DNA from 2 places in the Mucilaginibacter sp. UYP27 genome. Region 2 is predicted to be linked to the other one. Evidence: riboswitches for the same ligand, from Rfam matches in the RefSeq annotation. Region 2 holds a riboswitch; the other holds the start of a gene.

Evidence for each region. A riboswitch is a leader RNA that binds a small molecule or an ion and turns the genes downstream of it on or off. The one in region 2 is predicted to bind S-adenosylmethionine.
Region 1: another riboswitch for S-adenosylmethionine. It lies ahead of ABIB39_RS18135 (peroxiredoxin); the one in region 2 lies ahead of ABIB39_RS12565 (O-acetylhomoserine aminocarboxypropyltransferase/cysteine synthase family protein).

What each region holds. Positions count from the first base shown of each region.
Region 1 is NZ_JBEPPE010000006.1:135,708-140,201, forward strand. Features, by position in the region: gene ABIB39_RS18125 (DUF5996 family protein) at 40-969, opposite strand; tRNA gene ABIB39_RS18130 (tRNA-Cys) at 1,196-1,266, opposite strand; gene ABIB39_RS18135 (peroxiredoxin) at 1,280-1,915, opposite strand; SAM riboswitch class I at 2,112-2,227, opposite strand; gene ABIB39_RS18140 (SulP family inorganic anion transporter) at 2,436-3,980, opposite strand; gene ABIB39_RS18145 (glycoside hydrolase 5 family protein) at 4,030-4,494, opposite strand, start outside.
Region 2 is NZ_JBEPPE010000003.1:197,687-202,180, forward strand. Features, by position in the region: gene ABIB39_RS12560 (homoserine O-acetyltransferase family protein) at 1-748, opposite strand, end outside; gene ABIB39_RS12565 (O-acetylhomoserine aminocarboxypropyltransferase/cysteine synthase family protein) at 838-2,151, opposite strand; SAM riboswitch class I at 2,386-2,497, opposite strand; gene ABIB39_RS12570 (trans-sulfuration enzyme family protein) at 2,639-3,754, opposite strand; gene mqnE (aminofutalosine synthase MqnE) at 3,950-4,494, shown strand, end outside.

The sequences.
Region 1 (4,494 bases), on a different contig from region 2:
TCACTCCCTCTCCTTCTGAGAAGGCCGGGGAGAGGCTAATTATTCCTTCAATCCCTGCAGGTTACACTCCAAGCCCTTATCCCAATTGCCTGTAACGGCAGCGGCATTATACGTGCTTTGCAAGAACTTCTTCAATGTTTCTTCGGGGTTGGCAGATTGCTGCACCACTTCGTAGGTTAATAAAAATTCGCCTAATTCGCCGCTGTAAAATGCTTCGGGCGGGCTCACCTGCTGCTTGCTGAAGGCGTCCGGAGTTGGGTAGCAGTAGCTGTAAAACGCAGGGTGCGGAAATTGCTCGCCGCCCAGCCAAAACCCGCATGAACTTACCTCGTGCGAGTAAGCTTCCTGCATCACATCGTCGGGCATGTTTGGTGCGCCGCCGGGGTGTTTCGGTGCTGTGCGGCCGCTAAAACGGGTAACCGCTAAGTCGAACGCGCCCCAAAAGAAATGTACCGGGCTGCACTTACCCAAAAATCCAGACCGGAAATCGGTAAACACATTATTCACATGGATCAGTGCCTGCCAAATGGTGTTCATCGCATCGGGATGATAGGTACATGGCGCGGTATTTTCTGCAAAGGGGGTAGCCGTTTTCAGTTCATTCGGCACGGCGTAAATTTCTACCTCTACGCCCACTGCTTTCAGGTTTAGCATCAACTCGTTGTAAAACCCGGCAATGGTTTCGGCACCCAGGGCCGATGTTACCTTTTGGCCCGTGCTGGTAGATATATGCAGTTGATGATCAATAAAATCGAGGTCAACCTGGAAAAGCCCTCCTTCGTAAGGGATGCTGCCTGTGGTCAACCCTGTCGCGCTTACATAAAGCGTAACCTGCCAGGAGTGGTTTATCCAGGGCATTTTCTTGAGGCGCACCTTGCCAATCATCTGCGTCCACATGTGTACGGTGGCAATGGTATCTTTTAGGTAATGAAAATCAAGTTTAGGCCAGGTATGGGTTGGGTTGCTCATATATGTAAATATACAAGTGAATGGTGGGATTGTTATTAAATAAGCCAGTTCGCCATTTTACTCACGCCGCGGCACTACGTGCGCTACCCTCTCTACTGCGCAAAGAAGGTTAAAGATTTTTTAGCCTCCCTCTCCTTCCCAGAGGGCTGGGGAGAGGTTTCTTAAACAAAGAAAGCGATGAGCCCCCCGGCCCATCGCAATCAGTTAGTCAGTTATTATAGTTAGGACGTCGCGGGTAGATTCGAACTACCGTTAAAGGTTTTGCAGACCCATACCTATCCTCTCGGCCACGCGACTCTATTATCAGCCCTTATTTATTGGGCTGTGGTGTTGTACGTAAATATGGTTTCACCTCGGTAAACCCTTTAGGGAATTTAGCCGGGATATCTTCAGTTTTTATAGATGGCAGCACTACAACGTCTTCGCCATCCTTCCAGTCGGCAGGGGTTGCTACGCTGTGGTAGGCCGTAAGTTGCAGGCTATCAATCACTCGCAATATCTCCTGGAAATTCCTTCCGGTTGATGCCGGGTAGCTGATGATCAGTTTTATCTTTTTATCCGGGCCGATGATGAACAACGAGCGTATGGTCGCCACTAAAGATGCATTGGGGTGGATCATGTCATAAGCCTGCGAAATCTCGCGGCTTTCGTCGCCAATTATCGGGAAGGTAACTTCCACGTTCTGCGTTTCGTTGATGTCGCTTATCCAACCCTTGTGCGATTCTGCACTGTCTGTACTAAGGGCAATTACCTTTACATTGCGTTTCTCAAACTCGTCTTTAAGTGATGCGGTTTTACCGAGTTCGGTGGTACAAACGGGTGTATAATCTGCCGGGTGCGAGAATAGCACGCCCCAGCTGTCGCCCAGGTATTCGTAAAAATCAATTTCGCCTTGCGATGTTTGTGCTTTAAAGTTTGGGGCGTCGTCGCCAAGTCTTAAACTCATGGTTATATTTTTTTATATTTTAAATGTTAGCCCCTGTTTCTAAGCCCTCTCCTGCGGAGAGGGGTTGGGTAAGGCCGATAGCGTAAAGCTATGCATTGCAAATTTTGTTGTCAATAAAATCCAGAGAAGTGTTTTAAGAGAGATAAGCCTTAATGGCTAAAAGAGAATGCCGCGTGGCATTCAATTCAATTAAATCAGCTTATCTGTCTCCGCCAAGTTGCGAAGCAGGAATTAGCACCTTACACAAGCCCGGGGGCCGTACAGGTTGCTAAGACATCATAGGGCCTTTCCCTCTGTCTTTCTGGATAAGTATATTTAAAGAACGATTACATCACAAAAGTAGATATTAATTCTATAATTCCTATAGACTTTATATTTATTATTTGATCTTGTGCTTAATTCGTTGAATTTCAGGGAGAAAAATAAATCTGGATTGCCCGGTGAATAGTAGTGAGTAAGTGCAAAGTGTTTTATAGCGAATAAAAGTATTTACTAAACTAAAGGAGAGGAGAACCTTTTCCTAACGCACTTTCTTCTCCGTTGCCACATGGTAGGCCGGATCCTCGAGGATATTTACATCGATAACATTAGCAGCATTGGTTAGCAACCCGCGGCAATCGCTGCTCAGGTGTTGCAGATGGAGTTTTTTGCCTGCCTTTTGGTACCGTTCGGTTAGTTTGTTCAAAGCATCGATGCCCGACATATCCGCAAGGCGGCTATCTTTAAAATCTATCACTACTTCATTTGGGTCGTTGGCAACGTCAAACTTTTCGTTGAAGGCGGTTACCGAACCAAAAAACAGCGGACCGTAAATTTCGTAATGCTTTACGCCACTGCCATCAGTGTACTTGCGGGCGCGGATGCGTTTGGCGCTTTCCCAGGCAAATACCAGGGCAGATATGATCACGCCAATTAATACTGCAAGCGCCAGGTTATGAAGCACTATGGTGATAATGGCTACCAGTATGCCTACAAACACATCCTGCCGGGGCATTTTATTAAATATTATAAAGCTGATCCATTCAAAGGTGCCAAAAGCTACCATCACCATTACACCCGTAAGCGCAGCCACAGGTAATTGGCCAATAACCGGGGCGCCGAACAAAATGATCATCAAAATGGTTAACGATGCTATAACACCCGAGAGCCTTGCCCTTGACCCCGCGGATAAATTTACAAGCGTTTGGGCTATCATAGGGCAGCCACCCATCCCAAAGAAAAAACCGTTAAGGATATTGGCGCTGCCCTGCGCGATACATTCACGGTTGCCGTTGCCCCGGGTGGCGGTCATTTCGTCGACAAGATTTAGGGTTAGCAAGCCCTCGGTTAAACCAACAGCAGCCATAATTAACGCGTACGGAAAAACAACAGTAAGTGTATGAAATGTAAACGGGATCTGTGGGATATGAAACGGCGGGAAACCGCCACTAACCGATGCAATATCACTAACAGTTTTGGTGTGGATACCAAAGCCTATCACTACTGCAAAAACAACAATTATAGCTACTAACGACGGCGGCACCGCCTTACTTACCTTAGGGAATATTACTACAATGGCTATGGTGAGCGCAACCAACGCCGCCATAATATATAACGGCGAACCCGTTAGCCATACCTGCTGCCCGTTCACTATGGTTTTAAATTGCTCCAGCTGGGCCATAAAAATCACTACGGCAAGTCCGTTTACAAATCCATACATAACGGGTTGTGGCACCAACCTGATCAGCTTACCCAGCTTAAACAAACCGATAACGATCTGTATAACGCCCGCTAATGCCACAGCTGCAAAAACAAACTCGATGCCGTTGCTTTTCATGAGGGCTATAAGTACAATTACCGTAGCCCCTGCCCCGCCCGAGATCAGGCCCGGCCTGCCACCAAATACCGCTGTTACCAACCCCATTATGAACGCCGCATACAAGCCAACCAACGGCGGGAAACCAGCCAAAATAGCAAAGGACAATGATTCGGGCATCATGGTCATTGCTACGGTAAGGCCTGCTAAAAGTTCGGTACGGTAGTTAACCTTTTGCGAAAAGTCGAATAATTTAAGGCTGGCCTTCATGGGTGCAAAGCTAAAAAAATGCATGCAACATGTTTAAAAGCAAGCTACGCTATTTCCCGTTCATCTTTTTAATTAGCTCCACTTCCTCCGGCCTGTAAGGCGTACCGTCCTTGCGGAAAATATCATGGAACCATTCTTTTGGTTCGCTGCCATCGGGCATTGGGTTATCCCAGGCGTAAATGGTATTCGTTTTCCCCATTACAAAACCCCAGTTTAGAGCGCCTACGTTTTCTTTTTTAAGCATTGGCATTACATTGGCAAACTTGCTGCCGCGGGTACGGGCCATATATTCGGTACAAATAAGCGGCTTGCCGTGGCTTTTTAAAAGCTGTATGGTTTTGAGGTGAGATGCCTCGTCGGTATAATCGTGATAGGTAACAATATCCGAGTTTAGGGCCTGGTAAGCGTTAAGTTTTTCATAGCTCCAATCCCAAAGGCCGGCAGATATAGGCTGATCGGGATTAACAGCACGTGCCCATGTAAATACTTTTACAAGCAAACCCATCGATGCTTC
Region 2 (4,494 bases):
TGTATGCGTTGAACCGGTTCACCAACTTTTGGCCCTGGTAACCCTGATAGGTTGATGCTTTAAAATTATCGGTAACCGTATCGCCATCTTCCTGTTGGGTGATGCCGTAAGTTTTGTAGGTACGGTAGGATAGGAGCGCTATGCTGCGCGCGGCTTTCAGGCCTTTAGCACCACCATCAGTGGCACCGGCATAAAAGGTACGGTCGGCAGTGATGGCTAAACGTTGTGATTCGTTAAAGGCAACACCCCATGGTGAATGGTTGGCGTTTGTAGCTATCAATATCAGGTTTTTGATACGTTCGGGCTCGATGATGCTCCATTCGATAGCTTGTTGGCCGCCTAACGATCCGCCCAATAATGTTTCTACATGGTCGATACCTAAATGATCGGCCAGTAATATATGCGCTTTTACAATATCCCTGATGGTAAACTCCGGGAACGCGAGGTAATAAGGCAAGCCGGTTGCAGGATTTGTGCTTAATGGATTATCAGTACCGTAAGGCGAACCTAAAACATTTGCGCAAACAATGAAATGCTCATCAGGGTTAAAGTGGTCTTCGGGGCCAAAAAAGCCTTTCCACCAGTCAAAAACGTCGGAGTTTGCAGTAAGGGCATGGCATACCCACACTACATTATCCCGGTTTTTATTGAGGCTCCCGTACGTATTAAAGCCAATTGTAAGTCCTTGCAGTTTCTGGCCGGATTCCAGTTCAAACGTTCCGGTATAGGTAAAACTTTGTGTGCTCATTTGTTACTCTTCGTTATTTGGGGGACGGCCGGCTAAAACAACCGCCCCCTCATAACATCACTTAAAAACTAAAAAAACTAAAAAAATCGTTATGCTAATTCAGGCTGCTTTATTTTGGCAAATGCCTGCTCAAAATCAGCCTTGATGTCATCTATATGTTCGATACCAACGGCAACGCGTAACTGGCCCGGCAAAACCCCGGCAGATATCTGCTCTATATCTGAAAGTTGCTGGTGCGTGGTAGCCGCCGGCTGTATAATTAATGTTTTGGCATCGCCCACGTTTGCTAAGTGGCTAACCAATTGCAGGTTATCGATGAGGTTATTGGCAAGTTCCTTATCACCCTTAATTTTAAAGGACAACACAGCACCGAAACCATTTTTCAAATACTTTTTGGCAAGGGTGTGGGACGCTGATGATTCCAACCCCGGGTAATTAACAGATTCTACTTGTGGGTGCTGCTCCAGCCATTTGGCAAGTTCAAGGGCGTTATCTACATGGCGTTGTACACGCAGCGACAAAGTTTCTAATCCCTGGATATTCAACCATGAATTAAACGGTGATTGCGACGGCCCAAAATCCCTCAAACCTTCAACCCGGGCACGAATGATAAAGTTGATGTTTCCAAAAGGTCCGTTTACACCAAATACGTCATTGAATATTAAACCGTGGTAGCCTTCGCTTGGCTCGGTAAACTGCGGGAACTTGCCGTTGCCCCAATCATAAGTACCGCCATCTACAATAACGCCGCCAATGCTGGTGCCATGCCCGTTGATCCATTTAGTGGTAGATTCTACAACCACATGGGCGCCATGCTGTAACGGGCGGAACAGGTATCCGCCTGCGGCGAATGTATTATCAACCATCAGCGGCAGATCGTGCTTGTTCGCCAATTTAGCCAGTTGTTCAAAATCGGGGACGCTGAAACCGGGATTACCGATGGTTTCGGTATAGATGGCTTTGGTTTTGCTGTCGATATGTTTTTCGATATTCTCCGCGGTATCATCCTCGGCAAAACGCACCTCTATACCAAGGCGTTTAAAGGCAACCTTAAACTGGTTATAAGTACCGCCGTACAAGAAAGGGGAGGTAACAAAGTTATCTCCGGCCTGTAAAATATTGTTCAAGGCGATAAATTGTGCTGCCTGGCCTGATGCTGTTGCCAAAGCCGCGATGCCACCTTCAAGAGCGGCAATACGCTTCTCAAAAACATCGGTGGTGGGGTTCATTAAACGGGTGTATATATTGCCAAATTCTTTTAGCGCAAACAGGTTTGCACCATGCTCGGCATTTTTAAACACGTATGATGTGGTTTGAAATAATGGTACTGCACGCGCGCCTGTAATAGGGTCAACTTCCTGTCCGGCATGTAGTTGCAGTGTTTCGAATTTTAATTTAGACATATTCTGTAGATTAAGGGTATTTAAATGAAATGTTAAAGGTTACGACAGGATAGAACTATCCTATTCAGCAGATCACGTATTTTTCAGGAAAACAGAAAAGGGAACGTGTTACCGAATCAACAGCAGCAGCAACACATACAAATACAGCCGTGGAATTGGTTGTATGCTAAGCTTTGGGCCGATGGGGCCTGCGATGTGTTTATTTGTACGTAAGTTAAACTTTTCATGATTAAAAATTTATATCCCCCGGTTAACTATTCTCCGGGACAGGAATTGGCACCTTCTACACCTTGTAGGGTTGCCAGCGGTTCTCTGAGCCTGATCTCTCGCCGCTTCTTTATAAACCAAAATCCGTGTGAGGGAAAATTGATCGTGGTATCGCTACCAAATAATGTTTCAAATATAGGCTAATCGGATTTTAAAATCCAAATTAAATTTTTAATAAATTATCATTTATATGTAAAACCGTTGTAAAGCATTATAATAATTATGCCATCGCCTGTTCCAGATCGGCAATCAGATCATCAATATGCTCCAGCCCTACAGATACCCTCAACAAATTAAACGGTGTTTTAGTGTCCGGCCCTTCAACTGACGCGCGGTGCTCTATCAAACTTTCCACACCGCCCAAGCTGGTTGCCTGGGTAAAAACCTTGAGCGAATTAACAACCTTTTTGGCCTTTACTTCACCACCTTTTAAAGTGAATGACATCATGGCACCGGGGTAATTCATTTGGGCTTTAACAATTTCATATTGCGGATGAGATGTAAGGCCAGGGTACATCACATCTTCTACCTCCGGATGGTTCACTAAAAAATTAGCCAGCAATTGCGCGTTTTGCACATGGCCCTTAACACGGTAAGGCAGGGTTTTAATACTGCGCACCAGGTAGTAACAATCCATAGGAGAGGGCACGGCGCCGCCCATGGTTTGTACATTGCGGATCTTTTCCCACCAGTCGCTTTTTTCGGCAGTAATTAATGCACCGCCCATCAGGTCGCTGTGGCCGCCAAAGTATTTAGTAGACGAATGCATTACCAGATCGGCTCCCAACGCGATAGGGTTTTGGCAAATAGGAGTGGCAAATGTATTATCGCACACTACTTTTATATTGTGTTCGCGCGCTATCGCCACTACCTTTTTTATGTCGGTAATTTTAAGCAACGGGTTAGATGGTGTTTCTATCCAAATAACCCCGGTATTGGGTTTGATATGCGCTTGTAAAACCTCGCTATCATTCACGTCAGTAAAATCAAACTCCAGGATCCCGGCAAAAAGTTGTTTAAGTTGGTTACGCAGTCCATGGTACATATCATCGGGCGCTATAATGTGCGTACCCGGCTCAAGTGATTGAAAAACAGACATGCCCGCAGCGTTGCCCGATGAAAATGCCGCTGCTTCTGCACCGCCTTCCAATTGCGCCAATACATGCTCTAGAGAGGTACGGTTTGGGTTGCTTGAACGGCTATACTGGTAGCCTGCTGCAAAGCCTCCATCTCCATCGCGCTCAAAAGTAGTAGCCATAACAATGGGCTGTATAACTGCTTTAGTTGAAGCGTCGGTATGGTTACCGGCGTGTATGGCAATGGTTTCTATTTTCATGACTGGGAATGTATGCCGCCAAATTAACTAAGAATTATTTTATAATTATAGCCGCATCTGTAAAAGTGTTGCGAATATTAAGATCGCTTCATCTGTAACCGCACTGTCATAGTTGCATGTTCAAACACTGGTTAAGTTGATACTTCCGTTTTAAACTTGCGGCATTTTGCTACATTTGCCCAAATATTTTTCTAAATGGAAGTATCAGATAATTTCCTGGTTTTGCTGAATAATCCCCGGCTTTTACCGGCACTAAAAGACATTGCTGAGAAGGTACTCCATAACCAGCGCATTACATTTGATGAAGGCGTTCTGCTTTACGAAAAAGCCGAACTGGGCTACCTGGGAGTACTTGCCAACTACATACGCGAACAAAAACACGGTGATAAAACATACTTTAACCGTAATTTCCACATCGAACCCACAAACCTTTGTGTTTATGATTGTAAGTTTTGCTCATACTCGCGCTTGATTAAACAGCGTGCAGACGGATGGGAATACACTATGGACGAGATGCTGGATATCGTAAAAAAATACGACGACCAACCTGTTACGGAGGTGCACATTGTAGGCGGTGTTCTACCGCAGTATGATGTCGCTTTTTATTCGGAGTTGTTTAGCAGGATCAAAGCCCACAGGCCTGATCTGCATGTGAAGGCGTTAACACCGGTTGAGTATCACTATATTTTCAAAAAGGCTAAGATAGATTATGCCACCGGTATGAAGCTGATGAAAGACGC